3 regions of the Peribacillus sp. NPDC096448 genome follow, and region 3 is predicted to be linked to each of the others. Evidence: riboswitches for the same ligand, from Rfam matches in the RefSeq annotation. Region 3 holds a riboswitch; each other region holds the start of a gene.

Region 1 (8,058 bases), on a different contig from region 3:
AAGATTCAGCATATCCTTCGCACCCTGCCCGTAGAAACCGAAGCTGTCTTTGAAAGATTATTCGAGTTGGGAATTGATCTTGGCATCGATAAAAAAGGCCAAATATGGATAATGGACATTAACTCGAAGCCCGGTAGGAAAATCATTCAGGCACTACAGCCGGAGACCATGAAAGATATTCATCGTGCACCGTTTGAGTATAGCCAGTATTTAGCCGAACAGCTTCAGAAAGCAGGTGAATAGGAAGTGAGAAAGACTTATCCTGCCGAAATTGCCGCTATCCCTGGCAATGTTCTCTACTACCCTTCAGAGCTAGGAGATTTGGCAGAGATTGAATTAATTTATTTCGGACGACATTCATGTCCTGCCATCGTCAAACAAAACCCGGCCGTCAATCAATCAATCGTGCTATCGGAAAGTCTTGCGGAATCTCTAATATTCGATCATACCGATATTCCCCTTCATTTATTCATATACGGCAAGAGCATCCATATCGGACCGCTTGTCGGAATCTTTTCCTCAGGCTTCACTGGCCTTTCAAACAAACCATTAGGGGAGAGGTCGGAATTTTTCGCAAAGCTCCTTTCGCTTAGCAAGACCACAGGCTGTATTCCCTTTGTTTTTGGAGAGAATGTAATCAATTGGGATGAGGAGACAATCAAAGGCTATGTATTTGATAACGATGACTGGCACATTAATGAATTTCCTTTTCCCAATGTCATCTATGACCGGCTCCCAAATCGGTTGACGGAAAACCGTGATGGGCCTAAAGAAGTGAAGCAGAAATTTCAAAAAAAATATACCATACCATGGTATAACCCTGGATTTTTCAATAAATGGGATGTAAATGAAAGGTTATGCGCAGATGAGCGGGCACTGCCTTATTTGCCGGAAACGTATCCATTTCAATCCATATCCGTGGTGGAAACCCTTCTTTCCCATTACCGGCAAGTTTATATAAAGCCTATTCACGGCAGCCTCGGTCTAGGGATTCACCAAATTCTTTATGATAAGCATGAGAATGTTTACTATTGCCGCTATACAAATGAAGCAAAAGAAAATAAACTGCAAAGGTTTTCGACATTGGAATCCATCGTTAAACATATTTTTCACGACCGCCCGATAGAGAATCTTATCGTACAGCAGGGCATCCCATTAATTCGATCTGAAAAACGTCCAGTGGATTTCCGGGTCCATACGAACAAGGACAGTGATGGAAAATGGCAGGTGACCGCGATTGCCGCAAAGATCGCCGGCGCCGGCAGTGTCACGACCCATATTAAAAGCGGGGGTGTCATCAAAACGGTTGCCGAACTGTTCGGAGATGACGATGAGGCGAAAGAAGTCGAACGAAAGCTATCGGAAGCAGCACTGATTTTAAGTGACAGTATAGAAAAGAACTTGGACGGCATCATTGCAGAAATAGGATTTGATTTTGGATTGGATAAAAAAGGGCAGGTTTGGATGTTTGAAGCCAATTCCAAACCTGGACGTTCCATCTTCTCCCATCCAAAACTCAAGGATTTCGAATTGCTGACCAGAAAGCTAAGCCTTGATTATGCCATTTATCTTACGGAACAGACGATTACGAAATCAATCAGTGTGCCGCAATGAACATTTTTTACGATATCCCCACTGAAAATTGGTACCACACTCATGAGAATGCGGAACTTTTCGCCGGCTCTGCCAAAGAAGAAATCAGCTATAAAAAGGACCATTCGAATCAACCTCTAATTCCAATCACAATATTTCCGGGTAACCGGATGCTTGCCGTCGGAATTTTAACTGTTCCCAATCCCAAAAAGGAATCAGGTTTGGGTGGAAACCTGACCCTTTTTCGGGACCTATCATTATATTTATTGAAACATGGAATATTGGCGTATGTATTCACAGGAAATGCCCTTCATTCCGAGTCGATGAGAGGGTATGTTTTTTCCTCCATTTCAAACAAGTGGATCGAATGTAAAGTGCCCTTCCCTGACATCGTCTATAACCGTATCCCCTCGAGGAGCTATGAGGCGTCAGAGGAATTCCAACATCTTATCACACATTTTAAAGATTACCGAATGAATCTATTCAACCCCTGTTTTATAGATAAATATGTGATGTTCGAAGCATTAGTTGAAGATGGATCCCTCACCAATCACCTTCCGCCCACCATGATCTTACGAAACAGCAGTTGCCTTGATGCTTTCCTGGAGACCTACAGGCATATATACCTTAAACCATGCAAAGGAAGCCAAGGGAAAGGCATCTATACCATTATCAAAAATGATGATGATACTCTATTGTTCAATAGCTTAAAACATAGTGAGTCCTTCCCGGATTTTGCATCCTTCTGGGAAACGAAAAAAAGGGATTTATTAAAAAGGAGCTATCTTGCTCAACAGGCGATCACACCAAAAAAACTTGTTGGACATCGTTATGATTACCGGATTCTCGTCCATTATGAAAAAGGTTTTTATAAAGTGACCGGCAAAGCGGTAAGGATGTCACAAACTCAGGAAATCACCACCCACACTCCCCGAGGCGGGAAGCTTTTTCCTTATCAAGACCTGCAATCAAGAAGCCTGAATCTAAAATTAGCGAATATTGCCCAGAAATGCGGTGAGATACTTTCAAAAAAAATCGGGTTTCTCGGAGAGTTTTCCATTGATATAGGAGAAGACGAATCGGGCGCGCTCTTCATATACGAAGTGAACTCAAAGCCCATGCAATTCGATGAGGAGGAAATTGAAACAAACAGGCTTTTGCATTTAAAAAATCTTTTCATTGAATTAACTTTTCCCAACCTGACAATAAAATAACACCTCCAGTTGCCGTTTTCCATTATAATTAAATGAGAAACTGTATATATGGAGGTAATACATATGATCACCCATTTTCAATGGGCACCATTGCATAAGAATCTGCCAGGATGGAAAATTTCCTTTTATTTCAACAAGCAGGCAGTCCAAGCATTGTATCATAAAGATGGATCCATCGAGTGGACAGCCAATCCGCCTTCCGAAACAGATGAAACCAAACTCAAAAGCATGATACATGATTTAATGGTCTTCCATGTATATGAATGAACCCTCAATACATTCATGAAATCGCTAAACGGAATAAAAAAAACTCCTTTGCCTAAACTAAAGAAAAGGCTAGGAGGGATTTATTTTGGATAAAGAAAAAATGACATTTTTGAAGGATACCGAATATGATGGCAAGGACTCCGTTTATTTAGATATCGACCGTATCATCAATGAAGGAATGGCGGGCGGAAATGTGTATGAAGTCGCTAACCTTCAGAACATCGAAGAAGCACATGATTTTTATGATGAAACAGATCCCAATATCAATAAATAACAATGGCGGGCGCTCTTATGGAGAGCCCTCCTTTATATCAGTCAGAGCGTTAAAAAGACAAAATCAAATAGTTCCATTCTCCATCACATTCAAAATATTTTCGTTTAATATCGATGTAATGATATGCTCTGAATCCCATTCATGCCCAGATATTTCGATAAGGGGATAGCGATTCGGTAAAACGAACTGCTGGATTTCATGAACGGTCAGCCCTTGAGAATGCAAGAGGAAAATTTCCCCTCGGAGATTTTCAAGATAATCAAGTTTTTTCCGAAACATTTCCTTCCCATCAGGAACATACCCAGCATGGCAGCAAAACACTTCCCCGAAGTCATATTGAAGCAATCTTTTTATGGAATCGATGATGACCGGAACAGACTCTTCCCGTAAGACAAGCTTTGTTTTTGGGGTTACGAAAAGGTCTCCTGAAAAGAGTACGCCATTATTGTGATTCAAATACACCATATGGTCCTTTGCATGACCTGGGGTAAAAATCGGCTCCCACGTTTGGGTACGGGAATGAATGGCCTTCCCTAGCGGCTCAGCTTTAAAGGCATCTCTCTTTCCCCAGAAAACTTTACGATATTCAGGATATACTGCATCCTTTGCACAAACCTCAACCGACATCGGGTGAATGAAAAGAGGGACCTTTTTATGCTCCTGTATCCATGCAGCGCCCCCAGTATGGTCTTCATGATAGTGAGTCAGGGCCACTGAGTCGAAGTCTGCGGACTCATAGAATGGAATGAGCTCTTCCATTAATATCTGTGCTCCAGTATCTATCAATAGGCCATCCGTTAAAAAGACATAAACACTCATCCCCGCCTTGTTCCCGCCAGGAGTCCCATGCACACAAACGACATCATTTATCGTCTTAATCTCTATCATTCAATTTCCTCCCCATCATTGTACAAAAATAGTTTCATCTTCCTTTTTTTAACTTTACTATAATAAATGTAGTACCACTTTACCTTTTTGACAAGGAAATATCGGAATAATTAACCTGGATGAAAATGCAGGATTATTGCATAATCGCCCTTTTTCCATGAATCGTTTTATGGACTGTACCAAATTTAACGACAAAAAAAATCAAAGAAACGATTGACATTGTCGGATTTTACAAATAATATAGATTATATTATAAAACTTGAAATATTCTAAAATAATAATTTACTTATCAAGAGTGACGGAGGGATCAGGCCCTGTGATGTCCGGCAACCGCCCTTAGGGAACGGTGCCAATTCCTGCAGAATGATTGCATTCTGAAAGATAAGACGAGATATAATTTCGCTGCCTCTTTCTGAATGATAGAGGCAGCTTTTTTAATGTTTAAGGGGGAAAGCTCATGATTGAAATCCGTTCAGTCCGAAAGGAATACGTCTCGAAGAAAAACCGAGTTATCGGAGTGGATAACGTATCTTTGACCATTCAAACTGGCGAAGTATATGGAATTGTCGGCTACAGCGGAGCTGGAAAAAGCTCATTACTCCGCTGCTTGAATTTGCTTGAACGTCCGACAGGTGGAAATATCATCATCGACGGCATTGATTTAACCTCTTTATCAAGTAAAGAGCTTCGTAAACAACGACAAAAAATCGGAATGATATTCCAGCATTTTTCCCTGGTCAGTTCAAAAACCGTTTATGAAAATGTCGCTTTCGCCTTAAAGGCCGCGCACCGATCGAAGGACGCGATCAGGTTACGTGTATTGGAATTGTTGGAAATCGTAGGGCTCAGCGATAAGAAAGATGTCTATCCGGCACAGCTTAGCGGTGGACAGAAGCAACGGGTCGGCATAGCTCGAGCCTTAGCAAATGACCCCACTGTACTATTATGTGATGAAGCGACTTCAGCCCTTGATCCAACAACTACAAAAGCGATTTTACAGTTGTTGAAAAAGATAAGCAGTGAGCTTGGTATCACCATCGTATTGATTACACATGAAATGGAAGTAGTCAAAGAACTATGCCACCGAGTCGCCGTCATGCAGGATGGCCGGGTAATTGAAGAAGGACCCGTTTATGAAATATTTTCACAGCCTAAGCAGGAGTTAACGAAGCAATTCATTAGCAGTGTACTGGATTTCGAACTCCCTTCGCACTTGATTGAAGAAAGTGAAGGTACGATTATTAAAATTCAATTCGAAGGGCAAACCGCCGGTGAGTCGATTCTTTCGGATACTCTCCAATCCCATCCAGTCAAGGGTAATATTTTACACGGTAAAATTGAGTATATCCAGGAAGTTCCTTTAGGCATTTTAATCATCGAGTTAATTGGCGATGCCGCCCAAATTCATTCGGCATTGGAATATATAAAAAATCGTTCCAGTTCTGTGGAGGTGTTAAAACATGTCACTGCTTAATCCCATCGTCAATATTTTACCTGATCTTAATAAAGCCTTTCTTGAAACGATTTATATGGTCGGCGTTTCTCTTGCAGTAGCCCTGCTGATCGGTTTACCGCTTGGAGTATTGCTGTTTACGACAACCAGGAATTTATTTTTTGAAAATAGCATCGTGAATCGATCTCTCGGTTTCACAGTCAATATTGTCCGTTCCATCCCGTTCATCATTCTCTTGGTCGCCCTCCTTCCTTTAACGGACCTTCTTACGGGATCGACAATAGGGCCAAGAGCGGCTTCTGTTTCCCTGTCCGTATCCGCAATACCTTTTTTTGCAAGAATCGTTGAAACGGCATTACGTGAAATAGACAGAGGAGTGATAGAAGCTGCAATTGCCGTAGGAGCCACTCCATGGATGATCATTAAGGATGTACTTCTTCCAGAAGCAAAACCGGGAATCATTCAAGGACTGACATTAACGACCATTTCGCTTATCGGTTACTCAGCAATGGCAGGGACAATCGGCGGAGGCGGAATTGGCGACTTGGCCATCCGGTACGGATATTACCGTTATGACAATACAGTCATGATCACGACGATCGTCGTGCTGATCTGCCTTGTGCAACTCATTCAAATGGTTGGTGACAAAGTCTCATACATGGTTAACAAACGATAGGATCAGTCATTTTTTCAATGATACAATACATTTCATTACTCAGGAGGAATTTCAAATGAAGAAAATAGCTTCGTTATTATCAGTCTGTGCACTTGCTCTTGGCTTGGCAGCTTGCGGGAGCGATGATGCATCCCCAAATACTGAAGACAAAAAGGAATTGAAGATCGGGGCGACTACCGGGCCGTACGCCGATATGGTTAAGGAGGCCATCAAACCAGGTCTGGAAGATCTCGGATACAAAATAGAGATCGTCGAATTCACCGACTATATCCAGCCGAATAAGTCGCTTGGCAACAACTCGATCGATGCCAACCTTTTCCAGCATAAAGTGTACATGGATAACTTCGCTAAAGAAAATGATTTAAAGCTTTCCGACCTTATCATAGTTCCAACAGCACCAATGGGCATATATTCTAATAAGTATAAATCATTGAAGGAAATCAAGGACGGTACATCCCTTGCAGTGCCCAATGATCCGGTTAACCTGGCACGTGCACTTAAAGTGCTGGTGGATGAAGGGTTGATTGAAGTCGATCCAAATGTCGACCCTTTAAAAATATCTGAAAAGGATGTAACGAAAAATCCAAAAAACATCCAACTAAAACCATTGGAATCCGCTCAGTTGCCCCGTGCAACAGACAGTGTTGACCTATCGGCGGTCCCTGGCAACTTTGCTCTTGCAGCGAAAATGGACCTCCAGGATGCCCTAGTTTTAGAAAAAATGCCTGATATGTATCGAAACGTTGTTGCAGTGAATACAAAAGATGTAGACGCTCAATTTGCCAAGGATATTAAATCAGTAGTGGAATCCGACCAGTTTGAAAAAGTGATCGATGACAAATTTGCCGGATTCGGAAAACCAGACTGGATGAATTGATCAAATAATCGAGGCCTGCTTCCCCTTTACCGGGAACAGGCCTTTCATTAAGGAGAACGAATATGAATACCTTACTGGAGGTCTGCAGCGGCCCCGCTTATTACGCATGTAAAGCAAATGTCCTTGAAAACCTGGAAATAAAACTGAGTAAAGGGAACATTCGTAATGCTCGTTATTCATAGACGCAAATCATGGGAAGTTGCTGAACCCTTTTTTCCTTCCTTAGAAAATATTGAGAAGATCTTTTTCACATACGGCGGGGAAGGCAGTGACCAAGAAATTGAACGCGTCAAGAAGGCTGCTCTTGAACAGGGTGTGGATGCATTAATCGGCATTGGCGGCGGAAAGTTGCTCGACCTTGCCAAATCGGCCGGAAACTCGCTTCAAAAGGAAATCATCCTCATTCCGACCTTGGCTTCCACCTGCGCTGCCTGGACACAGTTAAGTGTCATTTATGATGATAATGGTTCATATGTCCGGTATGATATTCATGAAAAAAGCGCTTGGATGTTATTGATCGAACCAGGAATTCTTCTTAATTCGCCGATTAACTATTTACGTGCCGGAATCGGCGATACATTGGCGAAATGGTACGAGGGCAATGCACTGGCCGAAAAGCTTGCCACCAAGTCCGTTTGTATTGAATTGGCCCATATGGCCGCAAGGCAATGCCAGGAAGTTTTATTGACATATGGCGAGGAAGCCTTAGCTGATTTGAAAAAGGGGAAATGGACAGATGCGTTGCAGCGTGTAATTGAAACGAATATCATCACCAGTGGTCTTGTTGGCTGCTTTGGCGGCCAGTACCTGCGCGTT
Region 2 (8,058 bases), on a different contig from region 3:
TTCGAGATCAATTTCCTTTGCATGGTCAACGACCTGTACAAAAGCTTTTCGGGATTCGGACAACTTCTCCTTAACTTCACTCAAAGTCTGGTATGATTCTGACGGAATGACAAATGGCGGGGCCTGGACCTTCACTTCACGATTTAAAGTAAGCTCTATCGGTTTATCCACAGCAGGAATGCTTTCATCGCTCTTCAATTTATCGGAAATGCTCTTTGTTATGGCCCTCTCCATTAAATATAAATGATCCAAAACCTGGATGATGCTCCATCGTCCAGGTTTAGGCTGGGCGTTCAGCTGTTCATCCGATAGTCCGTTTACCGCATTTAAAAGTTCTTCCCTGATTTTTTCATTTTCATTCATTTTAGCATCTCCTCTTATCAGCCTCGCTAATCTCCTTTAATTATTCCATGTCCTATAGGAAAGTGTAAAATAATAATACTTTTTGACAAAACGAACCGATTAAAAGTTGTCTATTTTCTGAAAAGCTCTATGATATTCATAAAGGCAAAATTCATCAAGGACAGTCTAAATAGGAGTGGTCGCTATGAGTGGAGGACATATTCCATTCAGCCAACGGCGGCCTTGGATACAGAATCCGAACACTTGATCCAGCAAGCATTGTCACGTTTAATGAAAAACCGGACTTCAATAGTCATTGCACATTGTTTATCGACCATTCATGATGCCGATTAAATCATCGGCTGGAAAAAGGGCAGGTTCATGAAAAAGGAACACATGAACAGTTAATGCAAAACAGCGGCCGATTCAAGCAGCTCCATGACTTACAGTTCCCTTAACTAAAAGCGATATCAAATTCCTAGAAGACTTAGCAGGCAAAAATGCACAGAAAACCTTTCTGTGCATTTTTTGCTTTCATTTGAAATCATAACTTTCCAAAACCCGATTCGCAATGAGCTGATACCCTTTTTCATTCGGATGTAACTTATCACTGAAATACTTTGTTTTCTTTTCATCTTCAAAAAGATCATTTGTAGGAATGAATAACATCCTTTTATCTTTATCCGCTAATCCCTTTATTGACCGGTTATAATCGCGAATGTGCTTTTCAAGTTTTTGATTGTCTTTAATTGGGTTATATAGTCCTACTACCAGAATATCCGCTTTATCGTTTGCCTCCAGCAATGTTGATGTAATCTTTTTCAGATGGTTGATATACTCCCGTTTACCCTCATTGATTTTTCGGTCACTTATTTTCTCCAAGTCCCCGCCGTTACTATTGATCAAGTCATTCGTTCCAATAAAAACGATGAAAGTATCAGCTTCATCAAGTTTCGTTTTAATGCGGTAATCATCAAGCTGTTTCATCACCCCATCCGTTTCCTGGCCTTTTATACCGTAATTCCAAAAACTCACTTTTTGCTCCGATTGCGGATCATTCAATTCATCCTCAAGGCCTTCTATATATCCTTCCCCGTTTTTATCCCCTTTTCCATAGGTTAATGAATCTCCAAAAGCCATGACCCTTTGCACATCTTCCGACTCCGAGGCCTGGAATTCATATGCAGCAAAACATATAACCAGTACAATAATCAATAAACCTGCCAATTTTTTCATTTGGTTCTCCTCTTGTCTTTTTCTAGAAGTATTTAGTCTTTTACATACCCAAAAATCTGAAGTCTTAACATAAAAAAGAATTGTCAGATAAAGAGTAATGAGTGTATGATAATATAAAACTTTCAATGGATTGGGTGTCGTTCACCGTTCCTAAAACCAAAAACGGGATTACCCTTCATTCTGGAGATTGAATAAATGATAGTTAGGAGTTTAAATCATGGAAGAGAACATAGAGTTTAGAGAGGCAGAACTATCTGATCTACCCAGAATTGTTGAAATATATAATTCGACAATTGCTTCAAGAATGGTCACGGCAGATACGGAACCTGTATCCGTCCAATCGAGGGTTAAATGGTTTGAGGAACATCATTCAGAAAGTAGACCGCTATATATCATTACTATAGAAGGGAAAACTGCTGGATGGATGAGCTTTCAATCCTTCTATGGCCGACCGGCATATAAGTCCACTGCGGAAATCAGCATTTATATTGATGATTATTTCCGGGGAAAAGGAATCGGACAAATTTCGATTCGAAAGGCAATTGAATTGTGTCCAAAATTAGGTATTAAGACTTTATTGGGTTTCATTTTCGCCCACAATGCACCGAGCCTTAAGCTTTTTTCCAAATTTGGGTTTGAAGAATGGGCACATTTACCTCAAGTTGCCGAGCTGGATGGCATTGAGCGGGATTTGATCATTCTTGGTAAACGTGTCGATATTTAATATATAATTCTTTAGAGCTATTGCCTTGAGCAGTAGCTTTTTCAGATTAATACAGGTCGAATTGGCTAATTTAAAAATACCTATTTGCTTTTTGAAAGGAAAAATACTCAGAATCCCTTTTACTTGCTAATGCATTTAATAGCCTATCCAATTCTTGACTGGCTTGAACAGTTACGAGACTTGTTAAGCCGTAAGTCGCTCCCAACTTTATCATTTCCTGTCTCTTTTCTTCTACTTTTTCTACAGTTACCTTACGGCAAGGCATTATAGCCACCTCCCATTTATTCAATATTTTTACACTTTCATCATAATGAAACCACTAGTTAAAATCAACTATTTTCCAGAAATAAAATGTGTTATTTTATAGGTCAAATGTAACAAAACACCTATTCCACTCTTAAATTATGTATATTTTGTGTCGTTTTCTATTAAACGCAAAAAAAGCATCCACTAGTGTAGACTGCGAATGCTTACATCATATCCCTTATCCATGAACCAAAAATATAGTATATCGCTTACTATGTCATCCATTCAGAAGGTGACTCGTTATTGGGTCTATTTATAACAATCTTATATTCATCTTCAAGTACTTTTAATGGGGCATCATAAAGGTGCCTTTCATCAGAGGTTTTGTATACTCCATTGGCCAATAGCTCTTCAATGAGCTTTGCCTTCCTCTGTTCAATCCTCTTAAATAATTCTGCCATGTAAATGGCTCCTTTCCTAGTCGTCCTTGAGCCTGCTTCTAGTTAGCTAAACTTTATCAACTTGTTTGATTTCACCAAATTATATATACCTTTTCTATTATGTCACTAAACGTTATTTCCCAAAAATAAAAGCCCCTTCCAATTTAAGAAGAGGCTGACAGTGTCCGTACGGCTCTTCTTATCTTCCAAGCATATGCTTGTTGGATTTAGCACAGTTCCCAAAATGGGTCCGCTGCCGAGGTTTCTTAGGGCCAAGTCCCTCCACCTCTCTGGATAAGAATTCGATATATAATGATGTAGAAATGATTCTATCCTAATAATCATCAAAAGTCAATTACCTGGTTCTCCCTTTTTTCCTGGAATAAAGGGATCCCTGTTTCAAATACGTGTTGCATTTTCTTGTCTTTCTGATATGATGTCAGTAATTACATACAATTCACACCACTAGGGGAGTCTTTTTTTAAGACTGAGATGGAATTAGTTCCGGACCCTTTGAACCTGAACCGGCTCATACCGGCGGAGGGAAGTGGATGATATCGTCCATTTACAGACTATATCCATCTACCCCGTTCCGTATTCAGGAACGGGGTTTTTTATTTAACAAAGGGATCCATTCTAAAGGAGGATGAACAATGGAGAATACAAAATTAGAAACATTCAGTGATAGACTGCATGCAAGGGCAAAAGAGATTTGGAAAAGGAACCATTCACATCCCTTTGTCCAGGCAATTGGAAACGGCACGCTTCCTGAAAAGAAATTTGCCTATTACCTGAAGCAGGACTATATCTATCTCATGGATTATTCCAAGCTCTTTGCTTTAGGTGTCATCAAAGCCCATAACATCGAAACCATGGCAAAGTTTGCGAATATTTTAAATGAAACCCTTCAAGTGGAAATGGATATCCATCGGCATTATGCTTCCGAATTCGGGATCAGTTCCAAGGAATTGGAAAATACAGAACCTACTCCAACCACTTTAGCCTATACAGGTTACATGCTAAATGCAGCTCAGCATGGGACTTTGGCAGACTTGATCGCCTGTCTCCTGCCCTGCGCTTGGGATTATTATGAAATCGGTTTGCTATTAAAAGAACAAAATGGAGCAGCTTTGGAAAACAACCGCTACGCAGATTGGATAAGGTCCTATTCGTCTCCTGAATTCGGGGAAGCACATAAGTGGCTGATCGCTTTGTTGGAAGAATTGACGGAAGGCATGCCTGAAAAGGAACTTCTTAGATTAGAAAAGCACTTTTTGGTTACTTCCCGATATGAATATTTATTCTGGGATATGGTTCAAAATGAGCAGGATTGGCCGCTGTAGGTGGATGACATGATGAATCCTATCAAGAAACTGACGTTGACTGCCATGATCACGGCTTTAACGACGCTGACCAGTTCATTTATTTTCATACCTGCAGGATTTGCAAAAATCTTTCCTATTCAGCATCTGGCAAATGTCCTGACGGCTGTTCTATTGGGGCCTGCCTATGCTGTAACACAAGCTTTTTTAGTTTCCATCATTAGAAACATGTCTGGTACCGGTTCAATTTTCGCCTTTCCCGGAAGCATGATCGGTGCACTTTTGGCTGCCATCCTTTACCGAAAAACACAAAGCTTAAAATTCGCCTGTTTAGGGGAAGTGATCGGGACCGGCATTCTCGGTTCCCTAGCCTGTTATCCACTTGCAACCCTCCTATTGGGAGAAAAAGCTGCTCTTTTTGGTTTTTTACCGGCTTTTATGTTCAGTTCATTCGCAGGTGCGATTTTAGCTTTCATATTACTTAAAATACTGATAAAAAATAATTATATGAAGGGGTTTTTTTATGAAAACAGCATTAACGATCGCCGGCTCTGATTCAGGGGGCGGTGCTGGAATACAAGCGGATTTAAAAACATTTTCTGCACACGGTGTATTTGGAATGTCCGCCATCACAGCCGTAACCGCACAAAACACAATGGAAGTCCGTTCAGTACAGCCAATTGAAACAGCTATCGTATCGGATCAAATTGCAGCTATATTTGAAGATATTCGTGTCGATGCAGTAAAAATAGGCATGCTTGGATCAAAAGAAATCGTGGAAACGGTAGCTGCGTCCCTTAAAGCCTTCATGCCTGCCATCGTTATCCTTGACCCTGTCATGATTTCCAAAAGCGGCCACCATTTGCTCGACGAAAAGGCTGTCTCTGCCTTAAAAATGGAGTTGCTTCCGCTTGCAACACTTGTTACTCCAAATGTACCGGAAGCGGAAGTACTTACTGGCTTCTCGATTCGGACGAAACAAGATTTCTACAGGGCATGCATTTCAATACAAGAAATGGGTCCCAAAGCCGTTTTACTTAAAGGGGGCCATTCAGCAGGAAATCCAAATGATCTTTTTTATGATGGGACTGACTTCCACTGGATCAAGGGAGAGCGCATTCATACAAAAAACACTCATGGTACGGGCTGTACCCTATCTTCCGCCATTACATCAAACCTGGCAAACGGACTGCCATTGCAAGTGTCGATCGAACAAGCCAAGACCTATATATCCGAAGCAATACGCAATAGCTTTTCAATCGGTAAAGGTCATGGACCAGTCCACCATTTTCATTCATATTCAAAAAAAGAACGGAGTGACTTGTTATGAAGGTTTCTTCAGCCGATTTATTTATGAAGGTAAGAGAAAGAAAACCACTCGTTCACCAAATCACCAACTTTGTTACGGTCAACGACTGTGCAAATGCCACCCTTGCCATCGGTGGTTCACCAGTAATGACATCGAGCCCAAGAGAAGTGGCGGATATGGTCAAATTAGCAGATGCATTGGTCCTGAATTTCGGTACGATCGATGATAAAGCTTTGGAAGCAATGGAGATCGCCGGTAAAACGGCAAATGCCCTGGATATCCCGGTCATTTTGGACCCGGTTGGAGTTGGTGCCACCTCCTATCGTACAGAGCAAGTCAAAGAGCTCCTAAGTAAGGTCACTTTCCAAATCATTCGCGGAAATGCGAGTGAAATCCTTTCATTGATGGGTGGGGATACCGTTACACGCGGGGTGGATTCGGGAGAACTTTCGATTAGCAATGCAGAGCTGGCCGCACGAGCGGCAAATGAATTGAATAGCATCATCGTGGTCAGCGGAGCTAAGGATGCGGTCAGCGATGGAAAACATACGTCCATCATCGATAACGGGAACCTCCTTTTAACTAATGTTACAGGCACCGGGTGCATGTCCACAGCTCTTATCGGCACTTTTTCCGGTGTCACCGATGATTTCTATTCTGCAGCAATTGCCGGTATCTCAACCATGAGCATTTCAGGGGAACTAGCAGCCGCAAACCTTCAAAAGGATGAAGGAATTGGTACTTTTCGTGTGCGATTAATCGATGCGATATCAAGAATGGATAAGGAAATCTGGATGAACGAGGTGAAATTAAATGAAGAAGTCCCAAATTGATTTAAGCCTGTATTTAGTTACGGAAGAGTCCATAGCAATAGAAGAATTGACCAAAATCATTGCAGAATCCGTTTCAGGAGGAGTCTCGATCGTACAACTTAGAGAGAAAAACAATTCCTCCCTCTCCTTTTATAAAAAAGCATCTGCATTAAAACAGTTATTGAATGAGCTGTCCATTCCCCTTATCATCAATGACCGGGTGGATATAGCACTTGCGGTTGGAGCGGACGGAATTCATATTGGGCAAGATGACCTTCCACTGCCTGTCGTCAAAAAAATGGTTCCTGAAGATATGATTGTCGGTGTATCTGTCTCCACTCTTGAAGAAGCTCTCGAAGCCGAACGAAATGGAGCGGACTATATCGGAGTCGGTTCCGTTTTCCCTACCAAGACCAAACAAGATGCAACCCTAATGGCCCTTGAGGATTTGGGGGAAATTTGCCGTAGCGTATCCATTCCCGCAGTAGCCATCGGTGGTATCTCTGCCGATAACATTTCCTCTCTTTCTGATAGCGGGCTATCCGGTGCCGCAGTCGTATCGGCCATCATGAATGCAGATGATCCGAAGACTGCCTCCGAATCCCTTTTAAAAATAATTAAGGACTTTAATTAAACAAAGGGAGGAGACTGTATGCAGTCCCCTCCTTTTGTTTATGTCAAAACGGTATTCTTTGTTTCCTTTCCAAAAGCTACGGCAACTGCACCCACTAGAATAGCAATTGTAAATAGGGTGAAAATCGATGAAATCGGGGTGTCTGCGGCAACTAAATACCCTACAAGCAACGGTCCCAGGACACCACCAATCCTTCCGACCCCTGCAGCTAACCCAGCACCCGTACCGCGAACTGATGTTGGATACTGCTCAGGTGTATACGCATAAAGTGCACCCCATGCCCCTAGGTTGAAGAAAGATAGGAACATCCCGGAAACTATCAGCAGTGCCAGCCCCTCTGCCGATCCAAAGAAAAAGGCACTGACTGCCGTTCCAATTAAGTACGTGATCAAAACGAATTTACGTCCCATCTTCTCTATCAGCCATGCAGCTGAAAAATAGCCCGGAAGCTGTGCAAGCGTCATGATCAAAACATATTCAAAACTTTGAATCATGCTGAAGCCTTTTAGGACCATCACACTTGGCAGCCATAAAAACATCCCATAATAGGAAAAGACCACGCAAAACCATAGAATCCACAATACAAGGGTCTGACGGGAGTATTCCTTTTTCCAGACGCTTTTCATATTGCTTAATACAGATGGTCTCTGCTTTTTTTCAAGTTCCGTATACTTCGGTGAATCCGGCAGTTTCAAGCGCAGATACAGAGCATATAAAGCTGGAACTGCGCTCAATAACAATGCAACCCGCCAACCATAAGCCGGTATAATGAAATAGGATATGAGTGCTGCCAAAATCCAGCCAACCGCCCAAAAGCTTTCAAGAAGTACGACGACCCTTCCCCTTTTACTCGCTTCAACACTTTCAGAGACCAATGTCGAGGCAACCGGGAGTTCTCCCCCAAGTCCCATTCCAATCAAAAACCGCAATATCAAGAACAAGCTGAGTGTACTGACTGCTGCAGACAGGCCACTTGCGATCGAAAACAATAAT
Region 3 (8,058 bases):
TGGTTGTCATTGAACAGCCGACCCACTTCACTCATGCCATCCATCAAGGGTCCATTGATGATTTCCAATGGGGTATCACCGCGCTCTATCGCTTCATTTAAATCATCAATCAATCCTTCTTTCGTTCCTTCGATAATATAGTTACCTAGACGTTCGTCCAATGGCAGGATCACACCATTATCCTTCTTCTCCGCTTTTTTTCCACGATAAAATTCGGTAAAAATCGCTAAGGTTTCAGTTGAAGTCTCAAACAGGAGTGCCTCAGCCAATTTCACTTCCTCTTCCGGTATCAAGGCGAAACGTTCAAGTTTTTCTGTATTCACGATAGCATAATCGAGACCCGCTTTTGTACAATGGTAAAGGAAAACGGCATTTAATATTTCCCTTCCCCTCGCCGGCAGACCGAAAGAAACGTTGGAAATCCCAAGTATCGTTAAGCATTCCGGAAACTTTTCTTTAATCGCCTTTATTCCATTAACCGTCTCCAATGCAGATCCAATATATTGTTCATCCCCTGTGCCTACAGGAAATACCAGCGGATCAAAAATGATGTCATTTTTGTTTAGACCGTACTTATTGACGAGCAAATCCACAGACCGTGTAGCCACTTCCAATTTCCGTTCAGCATCGACGGCCATCCCAATTTCATCAATGGTTCCTACGACAACGGCAGCACCATATTGATGGACTAAGGGGACTATTTTTTCAAAGCGCTCTTCACCATCTTCAAGGTTTATGGAATTAATGATCGATTTTCCTTGTGAATGTTTTAATGCCTGTTCAAGTACGACTTCATCCGTAGTATCGATGACCAATGGGACTTTCACTTTTTTGACGACCTCTTCTACAAATTCCTTCATGTCGCCAAGCTCATCCCCATCAGGATCAGCAAGACAGATATCAATGACATGGGCGCCTTTTTTTACCTGGTTACGTGCAATTTCGGCAGCTGGCTCGTAATGCTTTCCACGTATAAGCTCCTTGAATTTTCGGGAACCGATAACATTCGTTCTCTCCCCTACGAATAAAGGACGCATTGAATCATCATAAATTAGCGGCTCTATGCCTGATACGGCATGGCCATGGGCAGTTTCCGTAATTGTACGGGGCTTCATGCCTTCGAGTACCCTGGAAAGTTCTTTAATATGTTCTGGTGTCGTACCACAACATCCGCCAATGATATTGACCCATCCCTTATCGGCAAATTGCTTCATTTTCTCTGCCAGGGAAGTAGGTGATTCATGATAGTGGCCTTCTTCATCAGGGAGCCCGGCATTCGGATAACAGCTGATGGCGCTATTTGATATATCTGCAAGTGTCCTGATATGGTCTATCATGAATTCCGGCCCTGTTGCACAATTAAGGCCGACGGCTACGGGCTTCATATGTTCAACCGATAAATAAAAAGCTTCTATGGACTGGCCGGCAAGTGTCGTGCCCATCGGTTCGATTGTTCCTGATATGATGACAGGCACATCTTTTCCAGTTTTAGCGAATGCTGCTTTGATTCCAGAAAAGGCAGCCTTGACATTAAGCATATCCTGACAGGTTTCCACCAACAGCAAGTCTACCCCGCCATCCAAGAGACCCAGTGCCTGCTCTTCATAAGAATCTGTTAAAACATCAAAAGTCGTTCCGCCCGTTACGGAAAGCGTTTTTGTAGTGGGACCCATCGAGCCAGCTACATATCTTGGCCATTCATCATTGGAATACTTTTCACAAGCTTTAACGGCAAGCTCAGCTGAAATTTTATTTAGCTTGTAGGCGATTGTGCTTATTTGGTACTCCTCAAGAACGATGCTGGTCGCTCCGAAGGTATTTGTTTCAATGATGTCTGCACCCGCTGCTAAATATTTTTCATGAATGGATTGGATGATTTCCGGTTGCGTCAGTGATAAATATTCATTGCAGCCCTCGAATTGTTCCCCGCCAAAATCCGCTGCCGTTAAATTCTCCGCTTGAAGCATCGTTCCCATCGCTCCGTCAAGAAGGAGAATCTTAGAATTCAACTGATCTTGAATCGCTTTTTTATTCATGTACTTTCCACCTCTGATGTCTGTTTACTATCGACTTTTCTAATATATTTTGTAAGTTCAGCCGTCATTTCATAGCGAAGGAACGGAGTGATTAAATATATGCCCTTGAATTTTTCCCTTGCCGCGTCCACCAGTTCCCGCGCGATATTCACCCCTTCAATCCTTGACTTTACAGGGTCATCCCCCGCTAAAGCCATGGCCCTTCTAACATTATCAGGCAATTTGATGCCTGGGATCTCATTATGGATGAATTCGGCGTTCCGGGTGCTTGTCAACGGCATGATACCGATGAAAATCGGGGTTTCCAAATGTTTTGTAGCTTCATATACTTCTTCGACCTGCTCCACGGAATAAATCGGCTGTGTCAAAAAGGATTGAGCACCGCAGGCAATCTTCTTTTCCATCCTCAGTACGGCTTTATCCAGATATTTCACATTAGGATTAAAAGCTGCCGCAATTTTAAAATTTGCCCGTTGGCCCAAACTTTGACCGGAATAGGAAAGACCTTCATTAAATTGTTTGACCATACTTATCAGGTCAAAGGAAGATAAATCATAAACCGAAGTGGCACCCGGGAAGTCCCCTATTTTTGAAGGATCTCCGGTGATGATCAATATTTCGTTCAGCCCCACCGTCTGCAGACCCATTAAATGTGACTGCAGGCCAATCAAATTTCGATCACGGCATGTTATATGCACCATCGGCTTTATATTCAATTGGTTCTTCAGTAAATTAGCCAGTGCATCATTCGCTATCCTTGGTGAGGCAAGTGAATTATCCGCTAATGTTATGGAATCGACCCCTGCTTTTTTCAAAACCTCAGCACCAGTCATGAAGCTCTCTATTCCCAACTTTTTCGGTGGATCAAGCTCAACAAGAATCGTCCTTTCTGTTTTGGCCTTTTCGTACAGGGGAAGTTCCAATTCTCTAACGCTCACTTCAATTTTTTCTATTTCGCGGGATTTCGTATATTTATATTTTACTGGAACCAAACTTCCAATCGCATTCTTTACAGCTTGAATGTGCAGTGGAGTCGTTCCACAGCACCCGCCTATGATTGCGGCACCTTGCTTACGAAGTTCCAGGGCACTGGAACCGAAATATTCCGGCACAGCTTTATAGACGAGCCTTCCATCGACATAATCCGGCAGGCTGGCATTAGGGTATATGGCAATCGATGCTTGCTTTGGCAAACTCACTTCTTCCAAGGCCCGAATCATATGATGTGGACCAAGACGGCAATTCACACCAACCACATCGGCTCCCAATTGCTCGAGTTTTTGAAAGGCTTCATTTAAATGGATTCCATTTTGAAGATTGCCCAGTTCATGCATCGAGACATTGGCGATGATCGGCAGTCCAGTTTCATTTTTAACGATTTGCAGGACGGTTTCCAGTTCTTCCAGGTCATAAAATGTTTCCAAGAGAATCCCATCAGGGTTTTCCATCAACAGACTGTATAGCTGTTCACGAAAACCCCGTTTTATCTCTTCCAAGCTTAAATCCGATTTCCTGATACTCCGCTGTGCCCCTATGGTACCGAAGACGTATGCCTTTCCTTTTGCCGCTTTTTTAGCAAGAATGACTCCCTGGCGATTGATTCTGCTCACTTCATCTTCCAGTCCATACCGTTTCAATTTGCTGAAACTGGCTCCGTAAGTATTCGATTGAAGGATATCTGCACCAGCTTCCAGATAAGCACGATGGATGGACTCTATTTGATCTGGGTTTGTGCAGTTTAATTCCTCATAACATTGATCGATGCCATTAGAGTACAGTAGGGTCCCCATTGCCCCTTCCCCAACCAGCATTCTTTCTTTCACTTCTTTACGAAAATTCATCATTACACCCTCTCTCAAAAACAATCCTGTTTTTGTCGTAGTCTATGAGTATGAGAGAAAAGGAAAAAAACCTTCTCAAAGAAGAAGGTTTATTGAAACATTCTCCTCATCTATCAAGCTCTGCTTGCTGGATTTAGCACCTTTGCCTAAGCTGGTTGCTGAGGTTTCTTCGGGCCAGTCCCTCCACCTCTCTCGATAAGATCCAATTATATAATTTTCACAAGATTTCAAAATTTGATTATATTTAATTTACATTAATAATCTGTCAATTTCAATACCTGATCGACATTTTTTTCACTTTTGCAAAATTCATTCAATCTTATGCAGCTTCAACCCTCTTCAAGATCCTTTGTTTCCAGTCTTCCGCTAACGAGTCTAGTGTAAGTAAAGCCTTAGCGCCTTCCAGGCCATCTCGTTTATGAAGGATGACATCTGCTGCATAATGAACTGAAATTTTTCCTTGCAAACGATCTATTAGCACGATCTCGTTTTGTTTATTTATCGTTCCTTCTCGAAGTACTCTTGCAAAATAACCAGTGAAACCCGTTTTCAGCACGAGTTCCAAAAACTTAGGTTCTTGATTGAAGTGGGAAATGGTCGAACAAGGTATCCTCCCCTGGTTAATTTGAACAATCACATCGCCTATTTGATAAATATCGCCGATATAAGTTGTTTCTTCCTTCATCCCCACTATGGTTAAATTTTCACCGAATGCAGGGATATCCAGCTTTTTAGAGAATTTTTCATTCCATAATGAATAATGCTCAAATGGGTAAAAGCACAAAGCCCGATCAGGACCTCCATGGAACTTTACATTACCCACGCCATCACCGATTATGCCTGCTTTAGTCACTGTCAGATTATCCTGTGCTTGTTTATTCATGGCTGAAAAGATATCGATATTCGAATAAATTTCATGTTTCGGCTTTCCCGCATGAAGTGATTTGATTTTTCCATTTTCCATTTTGCATCTTCCATTCATATTTAATTTAAATAACCCTGTATGTATAAATTATACTAAAAATCCATTTTATTCTGTAACTTTTTATATGTATATGAAATGAAAAAGCCAAATGTGCATGAAATGGGCAAAATATCATTGATTTCCAGAAAAATTCATAGGTTAGTTTCAGTAATTTTGTTGCTATTTCAGAATTAAATATGGTAGAATATGAACACAATATATAGTCGAAAACTACAACCGTTCGCCTATATGTTGATTTTCATGATTGAATTCCTCATTGTCGCTCTTTAGGGAGCGAATTTTTTTTGCTTTCATTCACTTCCATTTTTTTCTTTTAATCCCATTCAGTTTCTTGCGTCCTGATCGACTTAACTGTTCGCACCTTCCTTCCTCCCTGGCAGGTCCCTATCATTTCCTTATTAGAAGCCTGATTCCTTGCAAAAACAAGCAGAAAGCCGAGCGACATCATGCGTCTTCCGCTCAGCTTCCTGTTTACGCTTGTTTCTTTTTTTTCGGTGCCGCTTTCTTTCTGGTCGTCTTTTTCTTTACCGGTTCATCATGTTTTGTACGGTCTATGGATGCCTGTAATGCCTCCATTAAATCGGTTACATTGTTGGAAACTGGTTCTTTTGTTTTCGCTGTAATCGTCGTCTGTCCCGTTTTCTTTGATTCAATCAATTCTAGTAACGCGGTTCGATAGTCATCGGTGTATTTTGTCGGATCGAAGGTAGTCGTTAATTGATCTATCAATAATACGGCAGTATCGATTTCTTTTTTTACAATGGTATCATTGGCAGGGATATTCGGAACATCCGCTGTGGAGCGGACTTCATCCGGATAATGAATCGTTTCCATAACCAGGGTATTATCAACGACTCGGATTACCGCCATTTGCTCTTTGGAGCGAATGATGATTTTCGCCAAACCTACCTTATTCGATTCCTTGAGGGCCTGCCTCAAAAGGGAATAAGCTTTTATCCCCCCGTCATTTGGGGACATGTAATAACTCCGGTTAAAATAAATAGGATCTATTTCTTCAATTTTAACGAAATCCACGATTTCCACGGCTTTTTCTTCGTTTTGTTTTTTCAGTTGTTCTAGTTCATTGTCTTCCAATACAACAAACTTTCCCTTTGTATACTCAAAAGCGCGGACTATATCATCCTTCCCCACTTCTTTCTCGCATACCGGACAAACCTTTTCGTATTTAATCGGTGAATGGCATTCCTTATGCAACGTCCTCAAAGAAATATCCTTATCCTCCGTTGCAGCATGAAGTTTTATCGGAATGTTCACCAAACCGAATGATATGCTTCCCTTCCACATCGTATGCATATTCGTCACCTCATAACTTATTTTTAATGAGAAGAACAATTTTATTATTCCCCTTTGTTAAAAAAAAACCGAAAAAACAATTGCCAACTCTAACACTACGTTTTTTTGGCAAAATAATGTTATCAATTATTTGCGGAGGTAAATACAAAAATGAAACCGATGCTGCCTACCTATTACCCTGAAGCCCCCAAATCCAACGATTGGCGTTATGAAGTCAAATATGACGGCTTTAGGGCTATTTTAACAATAGACACCGATACCATAAGCATTTCGAGTCGGAATGAGAAGGAGTTATCAACTCAATTCCCAGAAATCATTGCTTACATCAAAGATCTGGACCTGGAAGATTATCTCCCGCTTCAGTTAGATGGAGAATTGGTCTGGCTTACCAATCAGGCGAAAGCGGACTTTTTTCAAATACAGTGGAGAGGACGCCTAGGGAAACAATCCTTAATTTCAGAAAATGCCCGTTTTTCCCCATGTCGGTTTATAGCGTTTGACCTGCTTCGCATCAGCGGAAAAGACGTAGCAGCTAAACCAATGGTGGAACGAAGGGAATTGATGTTGAATATGGGGGAAAAACTCGGTCTTCCTATGCCTCCTGATCCCAACGATAAGGCATTGATACAATTAATTGAGAGTTTTGACGTTTTGGATAATGCTTTGAAGAAGGTCACCCTGTTAGATGGCGAAGGGGTTGTCGCCAAGGAAATTCGAGGTGTTTGGCAAGAAGGAAGACGTACAACAACTTGGATTAAGGTGAAAAATTGGAAGACCGTTTCTTGTTTCATTACAGCATTGCACAAAGAAAATGGCTACGTGTCCCTCGCAGTTTTCAAAGAAGGTGCCGTAACGAAAATCGGAAGTGTCAAAAATGGACTGAGTGCTCGAGATAAAAGTATATTGCATCAATTGATCAAGCAAAATGCATCAGACGAAGACGCACAATTTTTTTATATCCATCCATCCATTTGCATTGAAGTTCAATTCTTACACGTATATGAGGAAAATGAATTACGTGAACCCCAGTTTTCGCAATGGCTTTTACAAACGTCTCCCGACGAATGTACCTGGGAGAAATTCGTGCTAGGGCAATATACATTTCCAGATACTGTACAAATAACTTCCAGGGATAAACCGCTTTGGATAACAGGAGGTAAACAGGTGGTAAAAGTTGAATACCTTCATTATTTAAGGGAGGTTTCAGCTTTCTTCTTACCCTTTTTGAAGGATAAGCTTCTTACAACGATCCGCTATCCTCATGGCACTTTGGATAAAGAAAGGTTTTTCCAAAAAAACAAACCTGATTATGCCCCGGACTTTATTAAAACGTTCATGGATGAGGATATCGAGTATATGCTCTGTAACGACATTGAAACCCTTCTTTGGTTTGGTAATCAACTTGCATTGGAATTTCATGCACCATTTCAGAAAGCCGGTAAAACAAGACCCGACGAAATCGTCCTGGACTTGGATCCTCCTTCCATCGAATATTTCTCCTTTGCGGTAAAGGCTGCACAGGAAATAAAAAAGGTGATGGAATCATTAAGGATTAAAGCTTTTGTAAAAACTTCAGGTAACAAAGGACTGCAAATTCACATCCCTCTGCCTGAAGACAGATTTACTTATCAGGAGACACGCATATTCACCGACTTTCTCGGTGACTACTTAACAAGTTCCAATCCGAATGATTTTACAACGGAAAGAATGAAAATAAATCGGCAGAATCGACTTTACTTGGACTTTGTGCAGCATAGTGAAGGAAAAACCATCATTCTGCCTTATTCCCCACGGGGAAATTCTTTCGCTGGTGTAGCTACTCCTTTGTTTTGGGAGGAAGTGAACGAAAGTCTCCAGTTAAAGGACTTTACGATTGAAACCA

Evidence for each region. Region 3 has a riboswitch for S-adenosylmethionine ahead of ACIQ0C_RS04380 (bifunctional homocysteine S-methyltransferase/methylenetetrahydrofolate reductase). Riboswitches for the same ligand answer to the same signal wherever they lie in the genome.
Region 1: linked by a shared signal. The riboswitch ahead of ACIQ0C_RS19000 (methionine ABC transporter ATP-binding protein) and the one ahead of ACIQ0C_RS04380 (bifunctional homocysteine S-methyltransferase/methylenetetrahydrofolate reductase) in region 3 are both predicted to bind S-adenosylmethionine.
Region 2: linked by a shared signal. The riboswitch ahead of ACIQ0C_RS20495 (Fur-regulated basic protein FbpA) and the one ahead of ACIQ0C_RS04380 (bifunctional homocysteine S-methyltransferase/methylenetetrahydrofolate reductase) in region 3 are both predicted to bind S-adenosylmethionine.

Annotation. Positions count from the first base shown of each region.
Region 1 is NZ_JBIWEU010000011.1:151,567-159,624, forward strand. It holds gene ACIQ0C_RS18970 (YheC/YheD family endospore coat-associated protein) at 1-243, shown strand, start outside; gene ACIQ0C_RS18975 (YheC/YheD family endospore coat-associated protein) at 247-1,614, shown strand; gene ACIQ0C_RS18980 (YheC/YheD family endospore coat-associated protein) at 1,611-2,807, shown strand; gene ACIQ0C_RS18985 (YheE family protein) at 2,871-3,074, shown strand; gene ACIQ0C_RS18990 (hypothetical protein) at 3,160-3,348, shown strand; gene ACIQ0C_RS18995 (MBL fold metallo-hydrolase) at 3,412-4,236, opposite strand; SAM riboswitch class I at 4,520-4,624, shown strand; gene ACIQ0C_RS19000 (methionine ABC transporter ATP-binding protein) at 4,694-5,710, shown strand; gene ACIQ0C_RS19005 (methionine ABC transporter permease) at 5,697-6,365, shown strand; gene ACIQ0C_RS19010 (MetQ/NlpA family ABC transporter substrate-binding protein) at 6,421-7,242, shown strand; gene ACIQ0C_RS19015 (iron-containing alcohol dehydrogenase family protein) at 7,408-8,058, shown strand, end outside.
Region 2 is NZ_JBIWEU010000013.1:9,149-17,206, forward strand. It holds gene ACIQ0C_RS20470 (DinB family protein) at 1-363, opposite strand, end outside; gene ACIQ0C_RS20475 (hypothetical protein) at 493-696, shown strand; gene ACIQ0C_RS20480 (DUF459 domain-containing protein) at 877-1,578, opposite strand; gene ACIQ0C_RS20485 (GNAT family N-acetyltransferase) at 1,796-2,302, shown strand; gene ACIQ0C_RS20490 (Spo0E family sporulation regulatory protein-aspartic acid phosphatase) at 2,373-2,567, opposite strand; gene ACIQ0C_RS20495 (Fur-regulated basic protein FbpA) at 2,821-3,009, opposite strand; SAM riboswitch class I at 3,185-3,289, opposite strand; TPP riboswitch at 3,446-3,551, shown strand; gene tenA (thiaminase II) at 3,642-4,331, shown strand; gene thiW (energy coupling factor transporter S component ThiW) at 4,344-4,865, shown strand; gene thiD (bifunctional hydroxymethylpyrimidine kinase/phosphomethylpyrimidine kinase) at 4,834-5,640, shown strand; gene thiM (hydroxyethylthiazole kinase) at 5,637-6,452, shown strand; gene thiE (thiamine phosphate synthase) at 6,433-7,065, shown strand; gene ACIQ0C_RS20525 (MFS transporter) at 7,104-8,058, opposite strand, start outside.
Region 3 is NZ_JBIWEU010000002.1:88,460-96,517, reverse strand. It holds gene metH (methionine synthase) at 1-2,036, opposite strand, end outside; gene ACIQ0C_RS04380 (bifunctional homocysteine S-methyltransferase/methylenetetrahydrofolate reductase) at 2,033-3,877, opposite strand; SAM riboswitch class I at 3,981-4,079, opposite strand; gene ACIQ0C_RS04375 (MOSC domain-containing protein) at 4,197-4,841, opposite strand; gene ku (non-homologous end joining protein Ku) at 5,334-6,176, opposite strand; gene ligD (DNA ligase D) at 6,327-8,058, shown strand, end outside.